Regions from separate parts of the Streptomyces sp. SLBN-31 genome, predicted to be linked through region 2. Evidence: riboswitches for the same ligand, from Rfam matches in the RefSeq annotation. Region 2 holds a riboswitch; each other region holds the start of a gene.
The links. Region 2 has a riboswitch for thiamine pyrophosphate ahead of thiC (phosphomethylpyrimidine synthase ThiC). Riboswitches for the same ligand answer to the same signal wherever they lie in the genome.
Positions count from the first base shown of each region.

Region 1 (9,874 bases), on a different contig from region 2:
CGAGATCGAGGCCGGCAAGACCGTCCAGGCGTTCGTGGACGAGGCCAACGCCAACCTGGGCGAGAAGATCGTCCTGGACCGCTTCGCGCAGTACGCCGACGGTTACGTCCTGGCGTACATGCACCGCACGATGCCCGACCTGCCCCCGCAGATCGGTGTTCTCGTCGAGCTCGACAAGCCGAACGCCGAGGTCGCCAAGGGCGTCGCCCAGCACATCGCCGCCTTCGCGCCGAAGTACCTCTCCAAGGAGGACGTGCCGGCCGAGGTCGTCGAGTCCGAGCGTCGCATCGCCGAGGAGACCACCCGCGCCGAGGGCAAGCCCGAGGCCGCCCTGCCGAAGATCGTCGAGGGTCGCCTCAACGGCTTCTTCAAGGACGCCACGCTGCTCGGTCAGCCGTACGCGCTCGACAACAAGAAGTCCGTCCAGAAGGTCCTGGACGAGGCCGGTGTCACCCTGAAGCGCTTCGCGCGCATCAAGGTCGGCATCTGAGTCCGTACCGCGATCGGCGCACGACCCCGATAGGGTCGTACGCAGTTGTCAGCGGGTGACGGACGACAGCGGATCTGACGAGGAGGCCATTGCCGAGCATGGGAGCGAAATGCCACCCCAGCGGCAATGGCCTTCTTCGTATGTGCAACACGTGAAAGAGGCGGGATCTCCATGACCACCAAGCCCCAGAAGAGCGACGACGGCAAAGTACACGGCCGGTTTCTGCTGAAGCTGTCCGGTGAGGCCTTCTCCGGTGGTGGGGGCCTGGGGGTCGACCCCGACGTGGTGCACAAGATCGCCCGTGAGATCGCGGCCGTCGTCCGCGACGGCGCCCAGGTCGCGGTCGTCATCGGCGGCGGCAACTTCTTCCGCGGCGCCGAGCTCCAGCAGCGCGGCATGGACCGGGCCCGCTCCGACTACATGGGCATGCTCGGAACCGTGATGAACTGCCTCGCCCTGCAGGACTTCCTGGAGAAGGAAGGCATCCAGTCCCGGGTGCAGACCGCCATCACCATGGGGCAGGTCGCCGAGCCCTACATCCCGCTGCGTGCCATCCGGCACCTGGAGAAGGGCCGTGTGGTCATCTTCGGCGCCGGTATGGGCATGCCGTACTTCTCCACCGACACCACCGCCGCCCAGCGGGCCCTGGAGATCGACGCCGAGGCGCTGCTGATGGGCAAGAACGGCGTCGACGGGGTCTACGACTCCGACCCCAAGCGCAACCCGGACGCCGTCAAGTTCGACTCCCTCGGCTACGGCGAGGTCATCACCCGCGACCTCAAGGTCGCCGACGCCACCGCCGTCACGCTGTGCCGCGACAACAAGCTCCCGATCCTCGTCTTCGAGCTTCTGGCCGAGGGCAATATCGCCCGCGCCGTCAAGGGTGAGAAGATCGGCACGCTTGTGGGTGACCAGGACAGCCGGGACTGACAGGCAACACCTACGGACCCTGACCGGGGGATGGACAATGTCCCGCAGGTCGGGAACCGTGCAGGAAGAAGACGCGACGCAGCCGGCCGCCGCCCCACAGGAACCGCAGCCGGGCCTCACTCAAGACACGCAGGAGCAAGTGGTGATCGAAGAGACCCTCCTCGAGGCCGAGGAGAAGATGGAGAAGGCCGTCGTGGTCGCCAAGGAGGACTTCGCCGCGATCCGTACCGGTCGTGCGCACCCGGCGATGTTCAACAAGATCGTGGCCGACTACTACGGCGCGCCGACGCCGATCAACCAGCTGGCTTCGTTCTCCGTGCCGGAGCCGCGCATGGCGGTGGTGACCCCGTTCGACAAGACGGCCCTGCGCAACATCGAGCAGGCCATCCGCGACTCCGACCTGGGTGTCAACCCGAGCAACGACGGCAACATCATCCGGGTGGTGTTCCCCGAGCTCACCGAGGAGCGCCGCCGCGACTACATCAAGGTCGCCAAGCACAAGGCGGAGGACGCGCGCGTGTCCATCCGTTCCGTGCGCCGCAAGGCCAAGGACGCCATCGACAAGCTGATCAAGGACGGCGAGGTCGGTGAGGACGAGGGCCGCCGTGCTGAGAAGGAACTCGACGACTCCACCCACAAGTACGTGGCACAGGTGGACGAGCTCCTGAAGCACAAGGAAGCGGAGCTGCTCGAGGTCTGATGAACGACTCTTCCTGGGGAGCGCCGCCACACACCGGGTCGCGGGGCGGCTACTGGGGGCCCACCGACCAGGGGCCTGTCCAGGGGGCTGCCCCGGCGGGTCCCGCGTACGATGCGCCCAAGGCGCAGCACACTCGCCCCATGCCCATCGTGCCCGACGGACCCGTACCTCCACACGGCGAAGACCAGGATGACGACCGGGGGGCCGCTCGGCTGAGCGGCCCCTTGTTCCGCGACGAATCGCCGCGGGCGCAGACCTACGACATGCCGCAGGCACCGCCCCACCCGGCGGCGCAGCAGAATCCGGAGCCCATGCCCGACGCCCCCCAGCCGGCGCCGCAGCCGCAGAAGAAAAGCGCGGGGCGCGACCTGGGCGCGGCCATAGGCGTCGGCGTCGGGCTCGGCGTGGTGATCATCGCGTCGCTGTTCGTCGTCAAGGCCGTCTTCGTCGGCGTCGTCGCGGTCGCGGTGGTCGTCGGCCTGTGGGAACTGACCAGCCGGCTGCAGGAGCGCAAGGGCATCAAGGCGCCCCTCGTTCCGCTGGCGCTCGGCGGCGCCGCGATGGTCGTCGCCGGGTACGTGCGCGGCGCCGAGGGCGCGTGGGTGGCGATGGCGCTGACGGCGCTCGCGGTCCTCGTCTGGCGCATGACGGAGCCGCCGGAGGGTTACCTCAAGGACGTCACGGCGGGTGTCTTCGCGGCCTTCTACGTCCCGTTCCTGGCGACCTTCGTCGCCATGATGCTGACGGCCGACGACGGCCCCTGGCGGGTGCTGACCTTCCTTCTCCTGACGGTGGTCAGCGACACGGGCGCGTACGCCGTCGGCTGGCGCTTCGGCCGGCACAAGCTGGCGCCGCGCATCAGCCCGGGCAAGACCCGTGAGGGCCTGTTCGGCGCGGTGTCGTTCGCGATGGTGGCGGGCGCGCTGTGCCTGCAGTTCCTGATCGACGACGGCGCCTGGTGGCAGGGTCTCGTCCTCGGTTTCGCGGTCGCGGCCAGCGCCACACTGGGCGACCTCGGCGAGTCGATGATCAAGCGGGACCTGGGCATCAAGGACATGGGCACGCTCCTGCCGGGCCACGGCGGCATCATGGACCGCCTGGACTCGCTGCTGCCGACGGCTCCCGTGGTGTGGCTGCTGCTGGTGCTGTTCGTGGGATCCGGCTGACGGTCCGGCCGACAGTCCTCGCAGTCCCGCTCGCTCGATGGCGCGGTCGTCGGGCGAGTGGGACGATCCCGGTGTAAGCCCTCAAAGGGAATGTCCCGAAGAGGAGGCGCCATGTCCGCCATCCATGAAGAGTTCGACGTGGACCGCCGTCCCGAGGATGTCTGGGCGTATGTCACCGACCCCTCCCACCTGCCGGAATGGCAGCTGAGCGCGGTCTCCGCCGAACAGCTCGACGACCGCCCCTTCGGCCTTGGGTCCAAGGTCCGCGTCACCCGCCACATGGGCCGGCGCGAGATGCCGATGACCATGGAGTGCACCGAGTACACACCGCAGCACTCCTGGTCCGTCCGAGGAATCGACGGCCCGGTCAGGGGCCGGTTCCACGCCGAGCTCACCCCCATCGACGACGGCCGTCGCACCCACGTGACGATGGACCTCGACTTCGAGGGCCACGGCATCGGCAAACTCCTGCTGCCCCTCGTCGTCCGCCCCCAGGCCCGCAAGGAGATGCCGCGCAACGAACGCCTGCTGAAGGACAAGCTGGAACACGCGGCCGCTTGACGCGAACTCCACGGCGGGGCCCCGGGCCGCCCCACCGGGCCGGGCAGCCCGGGGCACCGAATTGATCTGCGACACTGGTTGAGCCATGCCTAAGCCCGGAGAACTCACTTTCGTCGCCCCCCGCGGAGCCAAGAAGCCGCCGCGGCATCTCGCCGATCTCTCGCCCGCCGAGCGCAAGGACGCGGTGGCCGAGATCGGGGAGAAGCCGTTTCGCGCCAAGCAGCTCTCGCAGCACTACTTCGCGCGGTACGCGCACGACCCGGCGGAGTGGACGGACATCCCGGCCGGCTCGCGCGGGAAGCTGCAGGAGGCGCTGCTGCCCGAGCTGATGACCGTCGTACGGCATCTGTCGACCGACCAGGGCACGACCCGCAAGACGCTGTGGCGGCTGTTCGACGGCACGCTCGTCGAGTCCGTGCTGATGCGGTACCCGGACCGGGTGACCATGTGCATCAGCTCGCAGGCCGGCTGCGGGATGAACTGCCCGTTCTGCGCCACCGGGCAGGCGGGACTGGACCGGAATCTGTCCACCGCCGAGATCGTCCACCAGATCGTGGACGGGATGCGGGCGCTGCGGGACGGGGAGGTCCCGGGTGGACCGGCGCGCCTGTCCAACATCGTCTTCATGGGGATGGGCGAGCCGCTCGCCAACTACAAGCGCGTGGTCGGGGCCGTGCGGGCGCTGACCGACCCCGCCCCGGACGGGCTCGGGCTCTCCCAGCGCGGGATCACCGTCTCCACCGTCGGGCTCGTGCCCGCCATCCACCGGTTCGCCGACGAGGGCTTCAAGTGCCGGCTGGCGATCTCCCTGCACGCCCCCGACGACGAGCTGCGCGACACACTCGTCCCCGTGAACACGCGGTGGAAGGTGCGCGAGGTGCTCGACGCCGGGTTCGAGTACGTGGAGAAGAGCGGGCGGCGGCTGAGCATCGAGTACGCCCTCATCCGCGACATCAACGACCAGGCCTGGCGCGGCGACCGGCTCGGGCGGCTGCTGCGGGGCAAGCCCGTGCACGTCAACCTGATCCCGCTCAACCCGACGCCCGGTTCGAAGTGGACCGCCTCCCGGCCCGAGGACGAGAAGGCGTTCGTCGAGGCCATCGCCGCGCACGGGGTGCCGGTGACCGTCCGGGACACCCGCGGACAGGAGATCGACGGTGCCTGTGGTCAGCTCGCGGCCACCGAGCGGTAACCTGAGCCCGTCCATACATATTCATATTCCGACAGGGGAGCGCCACAGCGCTGAGAGTGCGGCAACCGGGCCGCAGACCCTCTGAACCTTGCCCAGGTCATTCTGGGTAGGAAGTTCGGTCATCACTCAAGCTGTTGCGCCCCGCCCAGATCTTCTGGGCGGGGCCGCGTCTCTTCCTGGTCACCCAGGAGGAACTTCAGTGCACACCAAGACGTTCGTCGCCGCGGCCGTAGGCCTCGGCCTGATCACCTTGTCCGCCTGCGGATCGTCGTCGTCCGGCGGCCAGTCGTCCGGCGATTCCAAGACCGTCACGCTCGTCAGCCACGACTCGTGGGCCGTCTCCAAGAGCGTCCTCGCCGACTTCGAGAAGCAGTCCGGCTACAAGGTCAGGGTCCTCAAGAGCGGCGACGCCGGCCAGGCCGTCAACAAGGCCCTGCTCACCAAGGACAACCCGCAAGGCGACGTCTTCTTCGGCGCCGACAACACCCTGCTGTCGCGGGCCCTCGACAACGGACTGTTCCAGGCCTACGAGGCCAAGGGCGCCGACACCGTGCAGCCGCAGTTCCGCGTCGACCCGGGCAAGCACCGGGTCACCCCCATCGACTACGGCGACATCTGCGTCAACTACGACAAGGCGTACTTCAGCAAGCACAAGCTGACCCCGCCGCAGTCCTTCGACGACCTGGTCAAGCCCGCCTACAAGAACCTCCTCGTCACCGAGAACGCCTCCACCTCCTCGCCCGGCCTCGGCTTCCTGCTCGGCAGCGCCGCGAAGTACGGGGACGGTGGCTGGCAGGGGTACTGGAAGAAGCTCAAGGCCAACGGCGTGAAGGTCGTCGACGGCTGGGAGCAGGCCTACAACCAGGAGTTCTCCGGCTCGGCCGGCGGCAAGAAGGCCAAGGCCGACCGGCCGCTCGTCGTCTCCTACGCCTCCTCGCCGCCCGCCGAGGTCGTCTTCGCCGACCCGCGTCCCTCGACCGCGCCGACCGGGGTGTCGTACGGCACCTGCTTCCGGCAGATCGAGTACGCCGGTCTGCTCAGCAACGCGAAGAACACCAAGGGCGGCAAGGCGTTCATCGACTTCCTGCTCGGCAAGGAGTTCCAGCAGGACATGCCGCTGAACATGTTCGTCTACCCGGTGGTCGAGGGCGCGAAGGTGCCCAAGGAGTTCACCGAGTACGGCCCCGCCGCCAAGGACCCGGAGGCCATGGCCCCGACGAAGATCGCCGCCAACCGTGACCAGTGGGTCAAGTCGTGGACGTCACTCGTACTGAAGTAGCCGCGCGCCCGGAGCGGCGGGGGAGCGCGGCGCGGCTCGGCCTCATGGGCCTGCCCGTCGCGTTCTTCGCCTTGTTCTTCGCCTGGCCCGTCGCCGCGATCGTGGCGCGCGGGCTGCGGGCGGACGGGACGTGGCACCTCGGCCGGATCGCGGACGTGGTCGCGCGGTCCGACATTCGGCACGTCCTGTGGTTCACCACCTGGCAGGCGCTCGCCTCCACCGCGCTCACGCTGCTGATCGCACTCCCCGGCGCGTACGTCTTCGCCCGCTTCGACTTCCCCGGCAGACAGGTCCTGCGGGCCGTCGTCACCGTCCCCTTCGTACTGCCGACCGTCGTCGTCGGTACGGCGTTCCTGGCGCTCGTCGGACGAGGCGGACTGCTGGACGAACTGTGGGGCGTACGGCTGGACACGACCGTGTGGGCCATCCTGCTGGCGCACGTCTTCTTCAACTACGCCGTCGTCGTGCGCACCGTCGGCGGGCTGTGGGGGCAACTGGACCCGCGGCAGGAGGAGGCGGCGCGGATGCTCGGCGCGTCCCGCCTCCGGGCCTGGCGCACGGTCACCCTGCCGGCGCTCGGGCCCGCCGTGGCCGCCGCCGCGCTGATGGTCTTCCTCTTCACCTTCACCTCCTTCGGCGTGGTGCAGATCCTGGGCGGGCCCACCTTCTCCACCCTGGAGGTCGAGATCTACCGGCAGACGTCCGAGATCTTCGACCTGTCCACCGCCGCCGTCCTGACGATCGTGCAGTTCGTCGCGGTGGGCGCGATCCTCGCCGTGCACGCGTGGACGGTACGGCGCCGGGAGAGCGCCCTGCGGCTGGTGGACGCGGGCGGCACCGCCCGGCGGCCGCGCGGGGCGGGGCAGTGGGCCCTGCTGGCCGGTGTCCTCGCCACCGTCGCCGTACTCCTGCTCCTCCCGCTCGCCGTACTGGTCCAACGCTCGCTCGGTGGCTCGGACTTCGGCTACTACCGGGCGCTGACGAAGGACGACGACACCTTCCTCGTCCCGCCGATCGAGGCGATCGGCAACTCCCTGCAGTACGCCCTCGCCGCCACCGCCATCGCCGTGGTGATCGGCGCTCTGGCCGCGGCGGCCCTCGCCCGCAGGGACGCCGGCCGGCTGGTCCGCGGCTTCGACGCGCTGCTCATGCTGCCGCTGGGCGTCTCCGCGGTGACCGTCGGCTTCGGCTTTCTGATCGCCCTGGACCGGCCGCCGCTGGACCTCAGGTCGTCGTGGATCCTGGTACCGCTCGCCCAGGCGCTCGTGGGCGCCCCCTTCGTCGTACGGACCATGCTGCCCGTGCTGCGGGCAGTGGACGCGCGGCTGCGGGAGGCGGCGGCCGTGCTGGGGGCCTCGCCGTGGCGGGTGTGGCGCGAGGTCGATCTGCCCCTGGTACGGCGGGCGCTGCTGGTCGCGGCCGGATTCGCGTTCGCCGTGTCGCTCGGGGAGTTCGGGGCGACCGTGTTCATCGCGCGGCCCAACAACCCGACGCTGCCGGTCGCCGTGGCGCGGCTGCTCGGCCGCCCCGGTGATCTCAACTACGGGCAGGCGATGGCCCTTTCGACGATTCTGATGGTGGTGTGCGCGGTGGCGCTGCTGGTGCTCGAGCGGCTCCGCACCGACCGGAACGGGGAGTTCTGAATGCTGCTGAGCCTGCAAGACGCCACCGTCCGCTTCGGTGGGCGGGCCGTGCTCGACGCTGTCGGCCTCGACGTCGCCGAACACGAGGTCGTGTGCGTACTCGGGCCGAGCGGCAGCGGCAAGTCGACGCTGCTGCGGGTGGTGGCGGGGCTGCAGGAGCTGGACTCCGGACGGGTCTCGCTCGACGGGCGGGATCAGACGGGCGTGCCCGCGCACCGGCGGGAGGTGGGGCTGATGTTCCAGGACCACCAGCTCTTCCCGCAGCGGGACGTGGGCGGCAACGTCGCCTTCGGGCTGCGCATGCACGGGGCATCGAAGGCCGAACAGGCCGAGCGGGTAAGGGAGTTGCTGGAGCTCGTCGGCCTGCCGGGGGCCGCTCGCCGGGCCGTCGCCTCGCTGTCCGGCGGCGAGCAGCAGCGGGTGGCGCTGGCGCGTGCCCTGGCGCCCCGGCCGCGGCTGCTGATGCTGGACGAGCCGCTCGGCCAGCTCGACCGCTCGCTGCGGGAGCGGCTGGTCGTCGAACTCCGGGAGCTGTTCGGCCGGTTGGGCACGACCGTGCTGGCCGTCACGCACGACCAGGGAGAGGCCTTCGCGCTGGCCGACCGGGTCGTGGTGATGCGGGACGGGCGGATCGCCCAGTCCGGTACGCCACTTCAGGTGTGGCAGCGGCCCGCGGACGAGTTCGTGGCCCGCTTCCTCGGCTTCGACAACGTGGTGGAGGGCACGGTCGCGGGGGAGGCGGCGGACACCCCCTGGGGCAAGGTGCCGGTGCCCGAGGACGCCCCCCAGGGCACGCGCACCCTGCTCGTCCGTCCCGCCGGCGTCCGGCTCGTCCCGGCCGACGAGGGGCTGCGCTGCACGGTCGCCGCCCGAACCTTCAAGGGCACCCACGTCGCCGTACACCTGCAGCCGCGGGAGGCGCCCCGGCTGGAGGCGGCGTGCGCGCTGCGGGAGGCGCCGGAGGTCGGGGACACGGTCGGGGTGGCGTTCGACGCGGCGGAAATCGTGGTGCTGAACTGATCATTCCCTCCGTATGGTGCGGGCATGACACTCCTCCCGCATGACCGCTACTGTGCCGAGATCGCCCACCAGGTCGAACAGCTGAGAGCGGTGGTGACCTCCGGGGCCGACCTGGCCGCGACCGTCCCCACCTGCCCCGACTGGACCCTGGAGCAGCTCGTGCTGCACATGGGAGGCGTCCTGCGCTGGTCGGGGACGCTGGTGCGGACGCGGGCGCAGGAGAACATCGACGACGAACTGGTGCCGCGCGGCGACGGCCCCGAGACCCCGGGCGACGCGGCCGCCCTCGACGCCTGGCTGGCGGAGGCCGGCGAACTGGTCGTGGACGCGCTGCGCGAGGCCGGGCCGGACGCGAAGGTGTGGAGCTGGGCCGAGTCCCCGAACGCCGGCTTCTGGGCCCGCCGCATGGCCCACGAGATCACCGTCCACCGCGCCGACGCCACGCTCGCCGCGGGACTGCCGTACGAAGTGGCACCCGACATCGCCGCCGACTCGATCGACGAGTGGCTGGAGCTGGTGGAGCTGATGGGCCGGCGCAAGGAGACGGAGCAGCCGCTGCGGGCCGGCGGCAGCATTCACCTGCACGCCACCGACGCCGCGCCGGAGTTGAACGCCGAGTGGTTCGTCCAGGGCACCGAGGAGGGCTTCGTCCGGCGCCGCGGCCACGAGAAGGCGACCGTCGCCCTGCGTGGCCCGCTCACCTCGGTGCTGCTCGCCTTCTACCGCCGACTGCCCCTGGATGCGCGGGAGTTGGAGGTCGTCGGCGAGCGGGAGCTGCTGGAGTCCTGGCTGGAGCGGGCGACGTTCGGCTGAACGCGACCGTGGCCCGTCCCCCGGGGATACGGGGACGGGCCACGGTGCGTTGCGAAGTGAGGCGTCAGCGCGAGCTGTTC
Region 1 covers NZ_VFNC01000001.1:1,141,091-1,150,964, forward strand. The annotation lists gene tsf (translation elongation factor Ts) at 1-490, shown strand, start outside; gene pyrH (UMP kinase) at 662-1,420, shown strand; gene frr (ribosome recycling factor) at 1,563-2,120, shown strand; gene FBY22_RS05450 (phosphatidate cytidylyltransferase) at 2,120-3,286, shown strand; gene FBY22_RS05455 (SRPBCC family protein) at 3,398-3,847, shown strand; gene rlmN (23S rRNA (adenine(2503)-C(2))-methyltransferase RlmN) at 3,933-5,039, shown strand; TPP riboswitch at 5,063-5,170, shown strand; gene FBY22_RS05465 (thiamine ABC transporter substrate binding subunit) at 5,239-6,318, shown strand; gene FBY22_RS05470 (iron ABC transporter permease) at 6,363-7,961, shown strand; gene FBY22_RS05475 (ABC transporter ATP-binding protein) at 7,962-8,981, shown strand; gene FBY22_RS05480 (maleylpyruvate isomerase family mycothiol-dependent enzyme) at 9,006-9,794, shown strand; gene FBY22_RS05485 (LAETG motif-containing sortase-dependent surface protein) at 9,859-9,874, opposite strand, start outside.
Region 1: another riboswitch for thiamine pyrophosphate. It lies ahead of FBY22_RS05465 (thiamine ABC transporter substrate binding subunit); the one in region 2 lies ahead of thiC (phosphomethylpyrimidine synthase ThiC).

Region 2 (9,874 bases):
CGACGCGCAGTCCCGCGAGTCCGTACGCCTTGGAGAAGGTGCGCAGCACGCACACGTTCGGCCGGTTCCGGTACAGCTCCACGCCGTCCGGCACCTCGGGGTCACGGATGAACTCGCGGTACGCCTCGTCCAGGACCACCAGCACATCGCCCGGCACCCGGTCGAGGAACCGTTCCAGCTCGGCCCGGCGTACGACCGTGCCCGTCGGGTTGTTGGGGTTGCAGACGAAGACGAGACGCGTGCGGTCGGTGATGGCGTCCGCCATGGCGTCCAGGTCGTGCACGTCGCCGGCCGTCAGCGGCACCTGCACGGACCGCGCCCCGCTGATCTGCGTGATGATCGGGTACGCCTCGAAGGACCGCCAGGCGTAGATGACCTCGTCGCCCGGGCCTGAGGTCGCCTGGATCAGCTGCTGGGCCACGCCGACGGAACCGGTGCCCGTGGCCAGGTGGGAGAGCGGGACGCCGAAGCGGTCGGAGAGCTCGTTCATCAGGCCCGTGCAGGCCATGTCGGGGTAGCGGTTGAAGGTCGAGACGGCGGCCGTCACCGTCTCCATCACTCCCGGCAGCGGCGGATAGGGGTTCTCGTTGGAGGACAGCTTGTAGGCCACCGGCCCACCGGCCGCGGCGGGCTTGCCCGGCTTGTAGGTGGGGATCCCCTCCAGCTCGGCTCGCAGCTTGGGGCTCGTCTCGCTCACCGCAGTCCTCCTCGCGACCACCGGCGGCCCGTCCGCGCCGCCGGCTTCCAATACTCCTCACCTTATGAGGATTCGCCGCCGCTGCGTACTGGTGCGGACCGACCTCATCCGTCCCACAGGCATCACGGGCAACAGCGCACGAAGGCAGACGAATCCAGGGGGCGCGGCCACATATATCTATGCGCCGGTGGCTCGCGCCCTGGCGCGCATCACCCGTGCAGGTGAGTTGAGACCTCTTCGAAACATCGGGGACTTGGCAGGCTCATGCGTGCCGACAAGTCACGTAGTGCCATTGGATCGTTCAACTGACTTGCATTCAAAGGCAGTTGGCGTCAATTGACCTTGCAGAAACGTGCCTGTCAACGCGTGCATATGCGTCCGCCCTACCCCACCGCATGAGCCCTACTATCGGCTCGCCATGACAGCAGCAGGGAAGCACCAGGTGAGTCGCGCGGAAACCTCACGTCGAGGCAGCCGGCCGGGCCGGGCGGGCATCAGAGACGTCGCCGCCGCCGCCGGAGTCTCCATCACGACCGTCTCCGATGCCCTGAACGGCAAGGGCAGGCTCCCGGACGCCACCCGACGCCATGTCCGCGAGGTCGCCGACAGACTGGGGTACCGCCCCTCGGCCGCGGCCCGCACGCTCCGTACCGGCAAGTCGGGCCTCATCGGCCTTACCGTGACGACGTACGGGGATGAACCTTTCACCTTCACCGAGTTCGCGTACTTCGCCGAGATGGCGCGGGCCGCCACCTCCGCCGCGCTCGCCCGCGGCTACGCGCTGGTGATCCTCCCGGCGACCTCGCGCCACGACGTGTGGTCGAACGTCGCCCTCGACGGCACGGTCGTCATCGACCCCTCCGACCAGGACCCGGTGGTCAGCGAACTGGTCCGGCAGGGTTTACCGGTGGTCTCCGACGGCCGCCCGGCCGGCTCCCTGCCGGTCACCGCGTGGGTCGACAACGACCACGAGGCCGCCGTACTCGGCATCCTCGACCACCTGGCCGACGCCGGCGCCCGCCGCATCGGCCTGCTGACCGGGACGTCGACGGACACGTACACCCACCTGTCGACCACGGCGTACCTGCGCTGGTGCGAGCGCGTCGGCCAGGACCCGGTGTACGAGGCCTACCCGGCGCACGACCCGTGCGCGGGGGCCGTCGCCGCCGACCGGCTGCTGGCCCGCCCGGACCGCCCGGACGCCGTCTACGGCCTGTTCGACCCCAACGGCACCGATCTGCTCGCCGCCGCCCGTCGTTACGGCCTGCGCGTACCGGACGACCTGCTTCTGGTCTGCTGCAGCGAATCCGGGGTGTACGCCAACACCGACCCGCCCATCACCACACTCTCACTGAAGCCGCGCCGGATCGGCACGGCGGTGGTGCAGCTGCTCATCGACGCGATCGAGGGGGTCGAATCGGACCAACCGGTCGAGCAGGTGATACCGACGGAACTGATCGTGCGCACCTCGTCGCAACGACGTGCTCCGCGTACGACGGTGAGCCCGCCGCGTTCGCCCGAAGAGGAGTGAAACAAGCGCTGTCAGCAGCGGTCGAAGCCCTGCCCAATCGGGGCGAAAGCCGCGGTGAACTGGACTCTTGCGCCGATTCACCACCCCTGGGTCATCACATGGCGCGATCCGCATTCCTATGATGGGCCCACGACACCGCGGGCCGCTGCGACCAGGCAGTCCGAAGCGGTGCAGATGCGGCGCGATGGTGGAGGGGTCTGATGACTCAGGGGGCCGGTCAGGGACCCGAGACGGAGCGGACGGCGACGTTGCGCGACTTCCGGGTGCCTGCGTACGTCCACGAGACCGGTCCGTACGGCCACAGCACGCACCCCGGCGACGTCGTACCGCCCCACGAGGAGACGTATCCCGAGGGCTACACACCGACCGAGCGCGACCTGCCCGTCATCAACCGCGGTGACACGCTCCAGGTGCCCGTCGACCCGGCGGGCCAGGCGGTGCCGCAGCCGAACGACGGCGTCGGCCCGCTCTACGTCGTCGGCGACGTCCACGGTTACCTGGACGAACTGGTGGCCGCGCTCCAGGAGCAGGGGCTGATCGACGCGGGCGGGAACTGGTGCGCCGGCACCGCCAGGCTGTGGTTCCTCGGCGACTTCACCGACCGCGGGCCCGACGGCATCGGCGTCATCGACCTGGTGATGCGGCTGTCCGCGGAGGCGGCCGCGGCCGGCGGCTACTGCAAGGCGCTCATGGGCAACCACGAGCTGCTGCTGCTCGGCGCCAAGCGGTTCGGCGACACCCCCGTCAACTCCGGCGCGGGCACCGCCACCTTCCAGGCGGCGTGGTTGCTGAACGGCGGTCAGAAGACCGACATGGACCGCCTCCAGGACCATCACCTGCAGTGGATGGCCCGCCTCGACGCCGTCGAGGAGGTCGACGGCTATCTGCTCCTGCATTCCGACACCACCGCCTACCTCGACTACGGCGACTCGATCGAGGCGGTCAACGACACGATCCGCGAGACCCTCACCCGCAACGACGCCGACGAATGCTGGGACCTGTTCCGCAAGTTCACCAAGCGCTTCTCCTTCCGCGACGAAGGCGGCGCGGACGCCGCACGCTCCCTGCTGGATACGTACGGCGGCACCCGTGTCGTTCACGGTCACAGCCCCATCCCCTATCTCCTGGGTGAGGTCGGCTCCGAGGACGGCGAGGACGACGCGGGCCCCGTGGTCGAGGGACCCCACGTCTACGCGGAAGGCCTGGCCATCGCGATGGACGGCGGGGTGACCATGGCCGGAAAGCTGCTGGTCCGGCAACTTCCGCTGGATATCTGAGCGTTCACAGGGCAGGCGCCCCGACGACGGAGCCGCGATGAACGGCGCAGGCCAGGGCCCAATTTCCGGAAACCCCCTGTCGACGTGTGCCGTCCCGGCTCTACCATCGGCTTATCCGTAGCAGGCTCCCCTCCGTTTCTGCCCGACGGCTCGTTGGCATGCGAGCCCCAAGCCCTACGGAGCATCGGGGGATGCACATGAACAGCGTTCCGCAGCACCTGCTGAGCGAGGACCGCCAGGAGTACGAGCGGGTCCTCGATGAGGCGCTGCGCTCCGCCCCAAACCGCCCGGAACTGGCCGCTGTGGGACAGCGGCTGAACACCGAACAGCTGCGCACCATGGCGCTGAACGCCACCGCACTCATCACGGCGGCCGCGGCGACCGAGTACCAGCACTACGTGAAGGTTCGCGAGGAACTGCGCCAGCCGGCGTCGTCCACCCCGTCGTCCACCCGCGCGTCGGGCTCCACGGAGCCGGGCCCGGACGCGATGGGGCTCGCTGCCACCCTCGGCGAGGCCGTCGAACCCGCCGGCGCGGGCGCCGTCGCCGTCGCCGCCGTCCTGACACCCGTCCTCGCCGGAACGGCCGCGGTGATATTCCTGCTCGTCGGATACGTCATCAGGTCGGTCGCCCCCAAACAGATGTTCGGCAAGACCATGATCACCGCTGGCTGGGTGTTCGGCGCGATGACCGCTGCCGCCATCCTCGTGGCCGCAGTGGGACTGCTCCTGACCGCGCTGCGCAACCGTCCGGCACTCGAAGCCGGACCGTACGGAGAACTGAGCGGAGAGGTGGCCCGGGCCAAGGACGCCTGGCGCGAGGCGCTGCTGGAGCGTGGCGTCCTGCCGTTCCTGCGGGAGGCCCTCGCCGACCCCGGCGCGGCGGCCGCCCTGAACACCACGACACCCTCGGCGCCGACGAGCCGCATCCCGCAACTCGGTTACGACCGCCCGGGCTTCACCAGCCCGGACGACGGACCGGCGCGCGGCCACCGGCCGAGCTTCACGAGCCCGGACTACACCAGCCCGGACTTCGGAGGCCCCGAACACCAGCCGGAGTGAGCCTCGGCTTGCGCCCTCCACCACAGGAAGACCCCCTTCGGGGGAGCGCAAGCCGAACCTCGACTGCGAGACTGCGACGACGCCATGGAGACGCGTCGGCGGCCGCCCGAGCCGGCGAGGCCGCACCTCGCCGCGGAACGGGGCGGCCCACGCCTCGGCCGTGAGGCACGAGCCGCCCCGCGGGGCTACGGCTGTTCGGCGATCGGCAGATACACCCGGTTCCCGGCCGCGGCGAACTCCTTCGACTTCTGAGCCATGCCCTCCTCGACCTCCTCCCGGCTACCGCCGTGCTCGCGGCGGATGTCCTGGGAGATCTTCATCGAGCAGAACTTCGGCCCACACATCGAGCAGAAGTGGGCGGTCTTGGCCGGCTCCGCCGGGAGCGTCTCGTCGTGGAACTCCCGTGCCGTGTCCGGGTCCAGGGCGAGGTTGAACTGGTCCTCCCACCGGAACTCGAAACGGGCGTCGGACAGGGCGTCGTCCCACTCCTGGGCGCCCGGGTGGCCCTTGGCGAGGTCGGCGGCGTGGGCGGCGATCTTGTAGGTGATGACGCCGGTCTTGACGTCGTCGCGGTTGGGCAGGCCCAGGTGTTCCTTGGGGGTGACGTAGCAGAGCATGGCCGTGCCCCACCAGGCGATCATCGCGGCACCGATGCCGGAGGTGATGTGGTCGTACGCCGGGGCGATGTCCGTGGTCAGCGGGCCGAGCGTATAGAACGGAGCCTCATCGCAGATCTCCTGCTGAAGGTCGATGTTCTCCTTGATCTTGTGCATCGGGACGTGTCCCGGGCCCTCGATCATGGTCTGTACGTTGAAACGCTTGGCGATCGTGTTGAGTTCCCCGAGCGTGCGCAACTCCGCGAACTGGGCCTCGTCGTTGGCGTCCGCGATCGAGCCGGGCCGGAGGCCGTCGCCGAGTGAGTACGTGACGTCGTAGGCGGCGAGGATCTCGCACAGTTCCTCGAAGTTCTCGTAGAGGAACGATTCCTTGTGGTGCGCGAGGCACCACGCGGCCATGATCGAACCACCGCGCGAGACGATGCCGGTCTTGCGGTTGGCGGTGAGCGGGACGTACGGGAGGCGGACGCCCGCGTGGACCGTCATGTAGTCCACGCCCTGCTCGGCCTGTTCGATGACCGTGTCCTTGTAGATCTCCCAGGTCAGCTCCTCGGCACGGCCGTCCACCTTCTCCAGTGCCTGGTAGAGCGGCACCGTGCCGATGGGGACGGGGGAGTTGCGCAGCACCCACTCACGCGTGGTGTGGATGTTGCGTCCCGTGGAGAGATCCATGACCGTGTCGGCGCCCCAGCGGGTCGCCCAGGTCATCTTCTCGACCTCCTCCTCGATGGAGGACGTTACCGCCGAGTTGCCGATGTTGGCGTTGACCTTCACCAGGAAACGCTTGCCGATGATCATCGGCTCGATCTCCGGGTGGTTGACGTTGGCGGGCAGTACGGCCCTGCCCGCCGCGATCTCCTCACGGACGACCTCCGGGGAGACGTTCTCCCGGACGGCCACGTATTCCATCTCCGGGGTGATCTCGCCCCGGCGCGCATAGGCGAGTTGGGTGACCGCCTCGCCGCCGCGACCGCGGCGTGGCAGGCGCGGCCGTCCCGGGAAGACCGCGTCGAGGTTGCGCAGACCGCCGCGGGGCGCGGTGTGCTTGATCCCGTCGTCCTCGGGACGGACCGGGCGACCCGCGTACTCCTCGGTGTCTCCACGGGAGATGATCCAGTTCTCCCGAAGCGGTGGCAGACCCCTGCGGACATCGGTGTCGACGAGTGGATCGGTGTACGGGCCGGATGTGTCGTACAGCGTGACCGACTGCCCGTTGGTGAGGTGCACCTGACGGACGGCAACCCGCACATCGGGGCGTGAGCCCTCGACGTATGCCTTGTGCCAGCCGATGGACTTCCCGGCCTCCTGGGACGATGCGCCCTCAGCGGGCTGCTCGTCCTCGCTGGAGGCAGGCGTGCGTACGTCGTCCTTGTTGGTCATGAGACCTACTCCCTACGCCGGCATTACCCGGTAACAGGTTCGGCGGTCGACGCAGCGGTTTCCGTCTGCCGACATTTCGTGGGGAACATCACTCGACTTCGGTGATGTTCCACGTGAAACATCGCTGGGACGGAGGTCAGCGCCCTCTCAGCCCGGTGCTCCGAGCTCCCGCGTGTGCAAAGGTGCCTCCACGCTAGCGTCATTTCTGGCGCGGTGAACAGGGGGCCTCTGTCGTTCTTGCGATGATCGGGCGGTGACCACGACGCAGCAGCCCTCGTATCCGCCGGAGCAGCCCCGCCGGTCCGGCTCCGTAAGCGGCGATGCCCACGGTCCCCACGGGGGCCGTGAGCAGCACGCGCACGGGCACTCCTCCGGTGGCCATGAGCAGCACGCGCACCGGCATGTGTCCGGTGACCCCGAACACGACGTCGGCCAAGGGCACGGCTCCGGTGGCGGTCACGGGCACAGCCACAGCCATGGGCCGGCGGCCCCCGTCTCCCGGCATCTGCGCAAGGTCATCGGGGCGATCCTCATCCCCTTCGCCGCGGCCGTGGTGGTCGGGCTCGCGGTGCTGTGGCCCGGCGGGGCACCGGCGCACGAGCGGACCGGGGTGGGCTTCGACCGGCAGTCCCAGCAGGCGACGGTCACCAGGGTCGTCGAGGTCAGCTGCAAGTCCGTCAACGCCTCCGGCGGGGGCTCGGCCGGGGCCACCTCGGCCGCCGGTGGCACCTCCGCCCAGCAGGAGGACAAGGGCACCTGCAAGAAGGCCACCGTCCGCGTCGACACCGGCCACGACAAGGGCCGTACGTTCGTCGAGATCGTGCAGCCGGACCAGTCCCGGCAACTGCACCAGGGCGAGAAGGTCGTGGTCGCCTACGAGCCCTCGGCGCCGAAGAACCTGCAGTACTCGGTGAGCGACGTCAACCGGCGCTTCCCGATGGCACTCCTCGCCGGGCTCTTCGCCGTCGCCGTCGTGATCGTCGGACGCATGCGGGGCGTCATGGCGCTGGTCGCACTCGCCATCAGCTTCCTGATCCTGAACTTCTTCATCCTGCCCGCGATCCTTCAGGGCTCGAATCCCCTGGTCGTGGCGGTCGTCGGGGCGAGCGCCATCATGCTGATCGCCCTGTACATGTGCCACGGTCTGTCCGCCCGCACCTCCGTCGCCGTGCTCGGCACCCTGATCTCCCTGGTGCTGATCGGCATCCTCGGCTCGCAGTTCATCGGCTGGGCCGCACTGACCGGCAACACCGACGACAACACCGGTCTCATCCACGGCCTGTACCCGTCGATCGACATGAGCGGTCTGCTGCTCGCCGGCGTCATCATCGGCTCGCTCGGCGTCCTCGACGACGTCACCGTCACCCAGACCTCGGCCGTCTGGGAACTGCACGAGGCCAACCCGGCCATGGGCTGGCGCGGGCTGTACCGGGCCGGCATCCGCATCGGACGCGACCACATCGCCTCCGTCGTCAACACCCTCGTCCTCGCCTACGCGGGCGCCGCGCTGCCGTTGCTGCTGCTCTTCTCCATCGCGCAGAGCAGTGTGGGGACGGTCGCCAACAGCGAACTCGTGGCCGAGGAGATCGTGCGCACGCTGGTGGGCTCGATCGGCCTGGTCGCCTCGGTGCCGGTCACCACGCTGCTGGCGGCGCTGGTGGTCTCGGCCGACCGGCCGGAGGCCGCCATGGCGGCGCAGGCGTCTTCGGCACCGGCGCGCTCGGGGAAGGGACGGCGGCGCAAGCACTGAGCCCGGGTGGCGCCGCGGGTGTCGAAGCCCGAAGGCGCAGCAATGGTTCTGCCCGGGGCGGCTCACACCCGCGAGAGAAGCGTTCCTGCGTCTTCCGTGCCCCGCGCCGAGGTGGTCCGCCGACTCCGCGGCCCCGCCGGCCTCAGCCCGCGCTCTGCTCCTCCGCCAGGATCCGGTCCAGCGCCTCGTCGAGATGGGCGTCGAAGTCGGCGAGCGCACCCTCCTGGCCCAACGGCACGAGCTTGTCGGTGCGGTCGAGGAAGGCGATGAGCGGGGCGGTGGACGAACGGAACAGCGCCTGGTCGCAGCCGACCTGAAGCCGGATCAGGACATCGCCGAGCGACTCCGGTTCGACGGGCGAGACCCGCACGTCCCCGTCGCCGGACGGCCTGCCGACCCCGTCGATCAGCAATTCCCGGCCGAAAGCCCAGGTCACCGGGTCGTCGCCCGGGAGATGGAAGGTCAGCCGCACGGCATAGGGATCACAGGACTCGTAACGCAGCTCCACCGGAATACGGAAAGAGAGCTCCTCGGAGACGAGGAAGCTCATCATGACCTCTGCCTGTACCGACTCGCGCATCGCCTACCCCGTAATTTGTAGCCGTCTGGCCGGGAATCATCCCCTGACACAGGTGAAATATTGCTGAAAGTACACGGCAGATCACAAGGAGTGAGTTTTCACATACTGATAGAGATGGCGAGAGACCCCAGCAGACGCCCGATCTCGCTCTGCAGCTGCCGCGCCACCGGCAGCAGACGGTCTGCCTGATGGCACGGCAGGGAGATGGCCATCGTGGCGGCCGTCGTCCCCAGGGTGATGGGGATGGCCGCGCAGACCGTCCCCAGCGCGTACTCCTGCCGCTCCGTCACCGTCTCCATCCGCGGGGTCCGCTCGAGCCGGCGCAGCAGGGCGCGGCCGTCGGGCACCGTGTACGGGGTGACGGGCTGCACGGGGTGGCGCTCAAGGTGATCGCGGCGGCCCTGCTCGTCCAGCTGGGACAGCAGGCACTGCCCGATCGCGTGGGCGTGTCCGGTCTCGCGGAAGTCCGCCCATTCCTCGACCGCCGGATTGCCCGGGGTGTCGGAGACGCACCTGATCTCGATCTCGCCTTCCTGGTACACGGCGTAGTACACGGGAACGCCGATCGCGTCGCGGAATCCGGCGAGCGCGTCCATGATCGTGCTGCGACGTTTCTGCTGGGCTCCGCTGCGGCCGAGCCGCTCGGCCGCCTCGCCGAGGAAGAACAGGCCCTTGTCCCTGCGCAGATAGCCCTCGTGCACCAGGGTGCGCAGCAGGTGGTACGCCGTCGGCAGCGCCAGTCCGGTCTCGCGGGCGAGCTGCTTGGCGGGGGCTCCGTGCGCGTGCCCCGCGACGCATTCCAGCAGTCTCATCGCGCGCTGGACGGAACCGATGAGGGTCGCGGCCTGCGGCTGCGCGGCAGGGGGCGTGGGCGGCCGCGTGGTGTGCGACGACCTCGCTGCCGCGGAAGAGGCGCGTGACGGCGCCGGGGCCCCGGCCGCGCGTTCCTGCGTTCCGGGGCGCGTTCCTGGGCCGGGCTGT
Region 2 covers NZ_VFNC01000003.1:662,139-672,012, forward strand. The annotation lists gene hisC (histidinol-phosphate transaminase) at 1-697, opposite strand, end outside; gene FBY22_RS40635 (LacI family DNA-binding transcriptional regulator) at 1,116-2,228, shown strand; gene FBY22_RS40640 (metallophosphoesterase) at 2,429-3,505, shown strand; gene FBY22_RS40645 (hypothetical protein) at 3,697-4,566, shown strand; gene thiC (phosphomethylpyrimidine synthase ThiC) at 4,752-6,563, opposite strand; TPP riboswitch at 6,556-6,745, opposite strand; gene FBY22_RS40655 (YibE/F family protein) at 6,817-8,313, shown strand; gene FBY22_RS40660 (SsgA family sporulation/cell division regulator) at 8,456-8,893, opposite strand; gene FBY22_RS40665 (IclR family transcriptional regulator) at 8,992-9,726, opposite strand.

Region 3 (9,874 bases), on a different contig from region 2:
GAACGACTCGTGCCGGGTGTACTTCGCGAGTTTCGTCCAGCCGAAGTTCTCCTGCATCTTCGCGTGCAGGAAGTACTGGTTGATCGCGGTCAGCTCGCCGGTGAGCTGCTCGTTGAGGAATTCGATGACCTCGGGGTCGCCCTGCATCGCAGAGGCTCCTTCCGACCGGGGGGAACGGGCAGGTTGCGCCGCATGATTGCACCGGCGTGCGAGGCCGTCCAGTAAGTTCACGCTTAGTAGGAGTTGCCCGAATCGGGCGGAGGCCGGTCATGGGCATCGCCGCGGGTCTGTCAGGATGGAGGCATGGGTCAACCGGTGGAACGCGCATCAGGAGAAACCGGAGATTCCGTGCACCCGGGGCTTCCCCCCGGCCAGCGCCTGCAGCGCGGCTGGCCGGTCACGCACTACGGGCCAGTTCCCAAGTTCCGGCCCGAGCGCTGGGAGTTCAGGGTCTTCGGCGCCACCGCGAACGGTGAGAAGCACTGCTGGAGCCACGAGGAGTTCACGGCGCTGCCCTACACCTCGGTCGTCGCCGATCTGCACTGCGTGACGAAGTTCAGCATGCTCGGCGCCGAGTGGGGCGGCATCCCCGCCTCCGCGATCCTGGAGATCGCCCCGCCCGCCCCCGCCGTCACCCATGTGATGGTCTGGGCCGAGTACGGCTTCAGCTCCAACCTCCGCCTCGACGACTTCGCGTCCGACCGCACCCTCTTCGCCACCCACAAGGACGGCGAGCTGCTGACGGCGGAACACGGTTTCCCGCTGCGCCTGGTCGTCCCGCACCTGTACGCCTGGAAGGGCCCGAAGTGGGTGCGCGGCGTCGAGTACATGACCGCCGACCGCCGCGGCTTCTGGGAGGAGCGCGGCTACCACAACATCGGCGATCCGTGGAAGGAGCAGCGCTACTCCTACCAGGAGGAGCCCGGGGAGGGCCCCGAGCTCTGACTCCCGGTACCCCTCAGTGGTGCTGGTGCACCACCGCGTGCCCCTTGCCCCGCCCGATCATCCACTTGTTGACGGGTGTGGTGACCAGGAACGCGATCACCAGGGAGATCGCCAGCGAGATCCAGAAGAGCGTGTCGCCGAGCCCGGCGTCCATCGCGTCCGGCCACAGCACGATCACGCCGTTGTCGATGAGCTCCATCACGGCGATCGACAGGGTGTCCGCGGCCAGCGCCACCCGGAAGGCGGTGCGGAAGCCGACGCCGGCCTTCAGGACCCCGCGCAGGGTGAGCGAGTAGCCGAAGAAGAAGGCGAGGGCGATCGCCAGGATCATCGTCGGGAGGTTGCCCCAGCCGAGCGCGGTGCCGATCACCATGCCCAGCACCTCGCCGATGGCGCAGCCAGTGAGGCAGTGGAGGGTGGCCTGCGCGGCCATGGACCAGCTCGCGGGGCCGTGTCCGTCGGTGGCGTGGCCCTCGTGCCGGTGGATGTGTTCGGTGTGCGCCTCGTGCTGCATGAGTGCCCCCAATGCCGGATGACGGTTCCTGTACCGGACAGGAACCGTATACCCCCTGGGGGTATTCCGGAACGGGTCAGGAATCCCGGAGTTTCTTCAGCCGCTCCACGTCCGCCGCATGCCCCTCCTTGCCGCCGGGGGTCTCGATGATCAGCGGGACGCCGTCGGTGGCGGGGTGGGTCATCAGGGCGCGGAACGGGTCCTCGCCGATGTGGCCGGCGCCGATGTTCTCGTGCCGGTCCTTGTGGGCGCCGACGACGTCCTTGGAGTCGTTGGCGTGGATCAGCTTCAGCCGGCCCTCGCCGACCGTGTCCACCAGCAGGTCGAGCGTCTGGTGCATGCCGCTGGGCCCGGTCAGGTCGTGCCCGGCGGCGAAGATGTGGCAGGTGTCCAGGCAGACCCCGAGCTTCGGATGGGCGTCCAGCGCCTCGAAGTACGGGCCGAAGTCCCAGGTGCGCGAGCAGAGGGAGGCGCCCTGGCCGGCGGTCGACTCCAGGAGCAGGAACGGGTCGTCGGCGGTCAGCTCGTCGAGCAGCGGAAGCAGGTGCTCGCGCACCTGCTTGAGGGCAACGGACCGCTCCCGGCCGCCGGTCGCGCTGCCCGTGTGGACGACCACGCCGAGCGCCCCGATCTCCCGCCCGCGCCGCAGCGAATGCCGCAGCGACTCCACCGACCTCTCGACCGTCGCCTCGGTGTGCGAGCCGAAGTTGATCAGGTAAGGAGCGTGGACGTACGCCGGAATCGCCTCGGCCGCGCAGGCGGCGCGGAACTCCTCGTCCTGCCGCGGATTGCCGAAGGGCGTGGCCCAGCCACGCGGGTTGGCGACGAAGACCTGCACGGTCTCGGCCCCGAGGTCGCGGGCGTAGGTCAGACCGACGGAGTTCAGGCCGCCGGCCACGGGGACGTGGCCGCCGACGGGGTTGCGGGGGAGGGAGGGGTACCGGCTTTTCACCCGTTCAGGGTGTCATGCCCGTGGCGGCCCTCCGTCACCGGATCTTGATGGTGATCGTCGAGCCCTTCGGCGCCGTCCGGCCGCCCTTCACGGACTGCGCCTTGACCGTGTCGCCGAACAGACCGAGCAGACCGCGGTCCTCGTCGACCTTGAATCCGGCGCCCTCCAGGGCCGTGTGCGCGTCGTCGACGCTGTCGCCGGTGACGTCCGGCACCTCGACCATCACCGGGCCTTTGGACAGCGTCAGCGTCACCGTGTCGCCCTCGGCGGCCTGGCCGTCGCCCCGCGGGGTCTGGGCGGCGACCTGCCCCTTGTCGAAGTCGGAGTTGATCCGCTCGGCGGCGACCTTCACCGTGAGGCCGGCGTCCTCCAGGTCGGACCTCGCGGAGTCGAGATCCTCGCCGGTGACGTCCGGGACGTCCACCGGGCTGCCCTTGCTGACGGTCAGCGCGACCGCCGAGCCCGCGTGCCGCCGCACGCCCGTCCCCGGTTCCGTGGAGATCACCGAGCCCCGCTCGACGCTGTCGGAGAACTCCCGGGTCACCATGCCCGCCTCGAGCCCGCTCTTCTTCAGCTGCGCCCTGGCCTCGGCCAGGGTCCCCCCCTGCACGTCGGGCACCTTCACGGTCTCGGGGCCGTCGGAGAGGGTGATCGACACGGAGGCGTTGTCCCGGACCCGGGTGCCGGGCTCGGGGTCGGAGCTGATGATCGTGCCCCGGGCCACCGTGTCGCTGTAGGCGTGCCTGACCGACCCCAGGTCCAGCCCCGCGTCGCTCAGCTGCTTCTCGGCCTGCGTCCGGGTCTTCGCCAGCACGGGCGGGACCTTGGTGAACTGGCCGGAGTTGATGTACCACACGCCCGTGCCGACACCGAGGATCAGCAGCACCGCGACGACGATCGCCAGCGGCCCGCGCCGGGAGCGCCCGTCGCGCGGGCGCGGCGGCAGCGGCGGGGGAGACTCCAGCCGGCTGGTACGGTGCAGCGCGGGCTCGTCGTTCACCGGCAGCGGCCGGGGCGTGGTCAGCGCGCGCGGGATGACGCTCGTACGGTCCTCGGAGATGTCCCGGTGCTCCGCCGCGACCGCCCGCGGCGGCACCGCGTCCAGCTGGTCCTCGCCGAGCGCGGCACGCACCTGACGCGTCTGTGCGAGCAGCGCCACCGCGTCGTACGGGCGGATGTCGGGGGTCCGGGCGGTCGCCGACGCGACCAGTTCGTCCAGCTCGTACGGCAGCCCCGGGACGACCGCCGACGGGGGCGGGACGTCCTCGTGGAGGTGCTTGTAGAGGACCGTGGCGGGGGAGTCCCCCTCGTGCGGACGGTCGCCGGTGAGCATCTCGTACAGGACGACACCGCACGCGTACACGTCGACCCGGGGGTCGGCCGTGCCGAGCTCGATCTGCTCAGGCGCGAGGTAGGAGACGGTGCCGAGCACGGTCCCGGTGGTGTTGGTGACCGTGTCCACGGAGCGCACGAGCCCGAAGTCCGCCACCTTCACCCGGCCGTCGTCCCCTATCAGGACGTTCTCCGGCTTCATGTCCCGGTGCACGAACCCGGCCCGGTGCGCGGCGCCGAGCGCGGCGAGCACCGGTTCCAGGATGTCCAGGGCGGCGCGCGGCTGCAGCGCCCCGCGCTCGCGCAGCACATCGCGCAGGGTGCACCCGGCGACGTACTCCATGGCGAGGTAGACGTACGACCCGTCGGTGCCCTGGTCGAAGACCTGCACCACGTTCGGGTGGGCGAGGCGGGCGACCGACTTCGCCTCACGGATGAACCGCTCGACGAAGGAGCCGTCGGCCGCGAGCGAGGGGTGCATCACCTTCAGCGCGAGCACACGGTCGAGGCGGGTGTCCAGGGCCCGGTAGACCGTGGCCATCCCGCCGACCGCGATCCGCGCGTCCACGCGATAGCGGCCGTCGAGCACCTGCCCGACCAGAGGGTCCTGAAGGGTCGTATCCACGCAGGTGAGTGTACGAGCCGAGACTGACAGGGCCGTGGGTTCGGGTGAGATCGGGGCGGTACTGCAGCCGAGCTGTGACGGACCTCGCACCGCCGTCCGGATCTGATCGAACAGGCGTTCAGAACGCGGGGCGCTCCGGATCGAGGCGCGCGCGCCCCTCCTGCGGCGAGGACGCCTCCGCGAAGTGCCGGCGCGGAATGCGCCCCGCCCGGAACGCCAGCCGGCCCGCCTCCACCGCGTGCCGCATCGCCTCGGCCATCAGCTGCGGCTCCTGCGCCCGCGTCACCGCCGAGGCGAGCATCACGCCCGCGCACCCCAGCTCCATCGCGAGCGCCGCGTCCGACGCCGTACCGGCGCCCGCGTCCAGGATCACCGGCACGCGCGCGTGCTCGGTAATCAGCTGGAAGTTGTGCGGATTGCGGATGCCGAGCCCGGAGCCGATGGGCGAGCCGAGCGGCATGATCGCCGCGCATCCGACGTCCTCCAGCCGACGCGCGAGAACCGGGTCGTCGTTGGTGTACGGCAGCACGGTGAAGCCGTCGTCGACCAGCGTCTCTGCGGCGTCCAGCAGTTCGATCGGGTCGGGCAGGAGAGTGCGCTCGTCGGCGATCACCTCGAGCTTGACCAGGTCGGTGCCGAGCGCCTCGCGCGCCAGGCGGGCGGTCAGCACGGCCTCCTGCGCCGTGAAACAGCCGGCCGTGTTCGGCAGGACGCGGATGCCCAGCCGGTTCAGCACCGACAGAACCGAGCCGTGCACCGACGGGTCCACCCGCCGCATCGCGACCGTCGTCAGCTCCGTGCCGGACGCCACCAGCGCGCGCTCGAGGACCTCCAGGCTGGGGGCACCTCCGGTGCCCATGATCAGGCGGGACGTGAAGGACGTACCGCCGAGGACAAAGGGGTCGTCGGCCATGGGTCAGCCTCCTTGGACGGCGGTGAGGACCTCGACGCGGTCCCCCTCGGAGAGGGGCGTCGACGGCCACTGCGCGCGCGGGACGACGGTCTCGTTCAGGGCGGCGGCCACCCCGGAGGGGGCCGGGGTCAGAGTGCGTACGACGGCGTCCAGGGCCGTACCGGGAGCGAACTCGCGCCGCTCCCCGTTGACGGAGACGTTCATGCGTGCTGCTCCACGCGCGCGAAGCGCTTCGGGGTGAACGGGAGGGCCTCTTCGGGGAGTTCACCGGTGGCCAGGACATGCGCCATGGCGTCGCCGGTGACCGGCGTCAGCAGCACGCCGTTGCGGTAGTGGCCGGTGGCCAGCAGGAGGCCGGGCAGCTCGGTCGGGCCGAGCAGCGGCGCGTTGTCGGGGGAGCCCGGGCGCAGACCCGCCCGCGTCTCCGTCAGCGGCAGTTCGGTGATCCCGGGGACCAGCTCGTGCGCGTCGCGCAGCAGCTCGTACACCCCGCCGGCGGTGACCGTCGTGTCCCAGCCCAGCTCCTCGCTGGTGGCGCCGACGACCAGCTCGCCGTTCTCGCGGGGCACCAGGTAGACATGGCTGCCGCGCACCATCGCGCGCACGGTACGGCTCAGGAACGGCGCGTACCGCTTCGGCACGGTCAGCCTCAGCACCTGCCCCTTCACCGGCCGTACCGGCGGCAGCACGTCGTCCGGCACGCCCGGCAGCCGCCCGCTGAGGCTGCCGGCCGCCAGCACCACCTGCCCGGCGGACAGCTCGCTGCCGTCGGCCGTGACGACGCCGGCGGCCCGGTCCCGCACGACCCGGAAGCTCTCGGCCCACACCCGGTGGAAGACCACGCCGGCCCGCTCGCACGCGGCCACCAGCGCCCGCGCCAGCCGCCGCGGATCGATCTGGTGGTCGCCGTCGACCCGGAGCCCCCCGCGCACGCCCGGCGCGAGCATCGGCTCCAGGCGCCGGCAGTCGCGCCCGGACAACCACTCGGACTCCAGGCCCGACTGCCGCTGCAGAACGTGCAGTTCGCGCAGATGGGCGCGGTCGTCGGCGTCGAGCGCGACGGCGAGCGTGCCGCACCGGCGGTAGCCGAGGTCGTGACCGGTGGTCTCGGTGAGCTCGGCCGCGAAGTCCGGGTAGCGGCGGGCCGAGGCCAGGTTGAGGCCCAGCAGGGTCTGCTCGCCGTAGTGCAGCTCCGTGACGGCGGCCAGCATCCCGGCGGCCACCTGGGCGGCGCCGCCGCCCGGCTCCGGATCGACCACGGCTGTCGCGAGACCGCGCTGCGCGGCCCGCCAGGCCGTGACCAGGCCGATGATCCCGCCCCCGATGACGAGGACGTCTGACGTACGTGACGACATGGGCGTCCAGCCCCTCCCTTCGCCGGCATGACCCGGATCAGGTTCGTACGGTCGGAGGCCGCCAGCCTCCCTCTCAGCCCGGTGCGTCCGGGCTCCCGCGAGTGCGTGTACGGGGGCCACCCTAGCCCGACCCCTCACGCCTCGGTAAGGGAGCCTCCGGCCGCCGCCGTCGCTCACCGACGGTGTGGAACAGCTCACGGAGCACGACCCCTGACTGACGAGTAGTCAGTGTCTATGGTGATCAGGTGAGCGAGCAGACGACGCAGTCGCAGCGGCGGGTGGTCGTGGTCGGCGCCGGCATGGCCGGTGTGCAGACCGCGGTCGCACTGCGCGAACAGGGCTTCACCGGCACCGTCACGCTGATCGGCGCCGAGCCCCACCAGCCGTACGACCGGCCGCCGCTGTCCAAGGCCGTCCTGCTCGGCAAGTCCGAGGGCTCCGCCTTCGACGTCGACTTCGAGGCACTCGGCATCGAACTGCGGCTGGGGCGCGAGGTGCTGGGCGTGCGCCCCGAGGAGCACCGGCTGGACACCGAGACCGGGCCCGTCCCGTACGACGTCCTGGTCCTCGCCACCGGAGCCGAACCCGTCATGCTGCCGGGCGCCGAGGGCGTGCCCGGCGTGCACCTGCTGCGCACCCTGGACGACGCCGAGCGACTGCGGCCCGTGCTCGCCCGGCAGCACGACATCGTGGTCGTCGGCGCGGGCTGGATCGGCGCCGAGTTCGCCACGGCCGCGCGCGAGGCGGGCTGCGCCGTGACCGTCGTCGAGGCCGCGGACCGGCCCCTCGCGGGCGCGCTGCCCGCCGAGGTGGCCGAGCCCATGGCCGCCTGGTACGGCGACGCCGGCGTCGAGCTGCGCACACACGCGCGCGTGGCGCGCGTCGAGCCCGGCGCGGTCGTCCTCGACGACGGCACACACGTGCCCGCGGGCGCCGTCGTGGTCGGCATCGGCGCCCGCCCCGCCACCGGCTGGCTCGCCGGCTCCGGCGTCGAGCTCGGCCCGCACCGCGAGGTCCTGGCCGACGACCGCCTGCGCACCTCGGTGCCGGACGTCTACGCCGTCGGCGACTGCGCCTCCTTCCCCTCGGCCCGGTACGGCGACCGGCTGCTCGTCCACCACTGGGACAACGCCCTCCAGGGTCCGCGCACGGTCGCCGCGAACATCGTCGGCGAGGCCACCGGCGAGCCCCCGGCGGTCTACGACCCGGTCCCGTACTTCTGGTCGGAGCAGTTCGGCCGGTTCGTGCAGTACGCCGGGCATCACGCGTCCGCCGACACGACCGTGTGGCGGGGCGACCCCTCCGGTCCGGCCTGGTCCGTCTGCTGGCTGCGCGAGGACCGCCTGGTGGCGCTGCTCGCGGTCGGCAGGCCGCGCGACCTGGCCCAGGGGCGGCGGCTGATCGAGGCGGCCACCCCGATGGACGCCGGGCTGCTGGCGGACCCGGCGAAGCCCCTGAAGGCGGCCACGGCGTAGTCCGTACGCCACTTGTCGGGCGGGCCCGACTTCCGACTGTCGGTCCCGGATGGCAGGCTTGATTCCGTGACCGAGATTGACGCAAAGATCGATGCTCTCGTCCCCGCCTGGCTCACCCTGCCCGACATCGCCGAAATGCTCGACGTGGAGGTGACGCGGGTGCGGCAGCTGGTCAAGGAGGGCCAGCTCATCGCCGTACGCCGTGGGGAGAACCGCGCGCTGCACGTTCCCGCCGCCTTCATCGACGGGGACAAGGTCGTCAAGGGCCTGACCGGCACCCTGACGCTCCTGCGGGACGACGGCTTCACCGACGAAGAGATGCTCGAGTGGCTCTTCACCCCCGACGACAGCCTGCCCGGCACCCCCGCGCAGGCCCTGAGCGAGAATCGCGGCACGGAGGTGAAGCGCCGGGCCCAGGCGCTCGCCGTCTGAACCAGCCAGAACGACCCGAACACCGTCCGGAGTGCGGGCCGTGGCCGGTGGTGCCACGGCCGCGGGACACCGCGGCCTGCCGCACCACCGGCCACGGCCCGCACGCCATCCACCCCCGGGGGACACCCGCATGCCCGTCACGTCCGGCGCCGACGCCCGCGCCCGGCTCTCCGACGCCCGGCTCTACCTCTGCACGGACGCCCGCAGGACCCAGGGCGACCTGCCCGAGTTCCTGGACGCCGTGCTGGCGGGCGGGGTCGACATCGTGCAACTGCGCGACAAGGGCATGGAGGCGGCCGAGGAACTGGAGCACCTGGAGGTCCTCGCCCAGGCCTGCGCCCGCCACGGCAGGCTGCTGGCGGTCAACGACCGCGCGGACGTCGCCCACGCGGCCGCCGCCGACGTCCTCCATCTGGGCCAGGGCGACCTCCCGGTTCCCGCGGCCCGCGCGATCCTCGGCGAGGACGTGCTCATCGGCCGCTCCACGCACGCGGAGGCGGAGGCCGAGGCGGCCGCCGTCCAGGAGGGCGTCGACTACTTCTGCACCGGCCCCTGCTGGCCGACCCCCACCAAGCCCGGCCGCCACGCCCCGGGCCTCGACCTGGTCCGGCACACCGCCGCCCTGGGCACCGACCGCCCGTGGTTCGCCATCGGCGGCATCGACCTCGGCAACCTCGACGAGGTGATCGAGGCCGGAGCCCGCCGGGTCGTGGTCGTCCGGGCCATCACCGAGGCGGACGACCCCGGCGCGGCCGCCGCGGAGTTCGCGAAGCGGCTGCGGCAGCCCTGACCGGACCCTGACCGACCCTGGTGTCCAAGGGGTGGACAACAGCTCGACAAAACGGGCAAATACCCGGTCTTCGGTTGGGGGACCGGGCGCCCCTGGTTAACCTGCCAGTATGGCCCTCGGAACCGCATCCACCAGGACTGATCGCGCACGTACGGTGCGCGACATGCTCGCGACGGGCAAGACGACGTACTCCTTCGAGTTCTCGGCGCCCAAGACACCCAAGGGCGAGCGGAACCTGTGGAGCGCGCTCAGGAGGGTCGAGGCGGTCGCCCCCGACTTCGTCTCGGTGACCTACGGCGCGGGCGGCTCCACCCGCGCGGGCACGGTCAGGGAGACCCAGCAGATCGTCGTCGACACGACCCTCACACCGGTCGCCCACCTCACCGCCGTCAACCACTCCATCGCCGAACTGCGCAACATCATCGGCCAGTACGCGGACGCCGGTATCCGCAACATGCTCGCGGTGCGCGGCGACCCGCCCGGCGACCCCATGGGCGACTGGGTGCCGCACCCGCAGGGCCTGACCTACGCCGCCGAACTC
Region 3 covers NZ_VFNC01000002.1:2,543,019-2,552,892, reverse strand. The annotation lists gene bfr (bacterioferritin) at 1-147, opposite strand, end outside; gene FBY22_RS31725 (sulfite oxidase-like oxidoreductase) at 304-945, shown strand; gene FBY22_RS31720 (DUF4396 domain-containing protein) at 959-1,459, opposite strand; gene FBY22_RS31715 (deoxyribonuclease IV) at 1,536-2,411, opposite strand; gene pknB (Stk1 family PASTA domain-containing Ser/Thr kinase) at 2,446-4,368, opposite strand; gene FBY22_RS31705 (thiazole synthase) at 4,487-5,281, opposite strand; gene thiS (sulfur carrier protein ThiS) at 5,285-5,485, opposite strand; gene thiO (glycine oxidase ThiO) at 5,482-6,636, opposite strand; TPP riboswitch at 6,634-6,745, opposite strand; gene FBY22_RS31690 (NAD(P)/FAD-dependent oxidoreductase) at 6,882-8,111, shown strand; gene FBY22_RS31685 (Rv2175c family DNA-binding protein) at 8,178-8,543, shown strand; gene thiE (thiamine phosphate synthase) at 8,674-9,333, shown strand; gene metF (methylenetetrahydrofolate reductase [NAD(P)H]) at 9,443-9,874, shown strand, end outside.
Region 3: another riboswitch for thiamine pyrophosphate. It lies ahead of thiO (glycine oxidase ThiO); the one in region 2 lies ahead of thiC (phosphomethylpyrimidine synthase ThiC).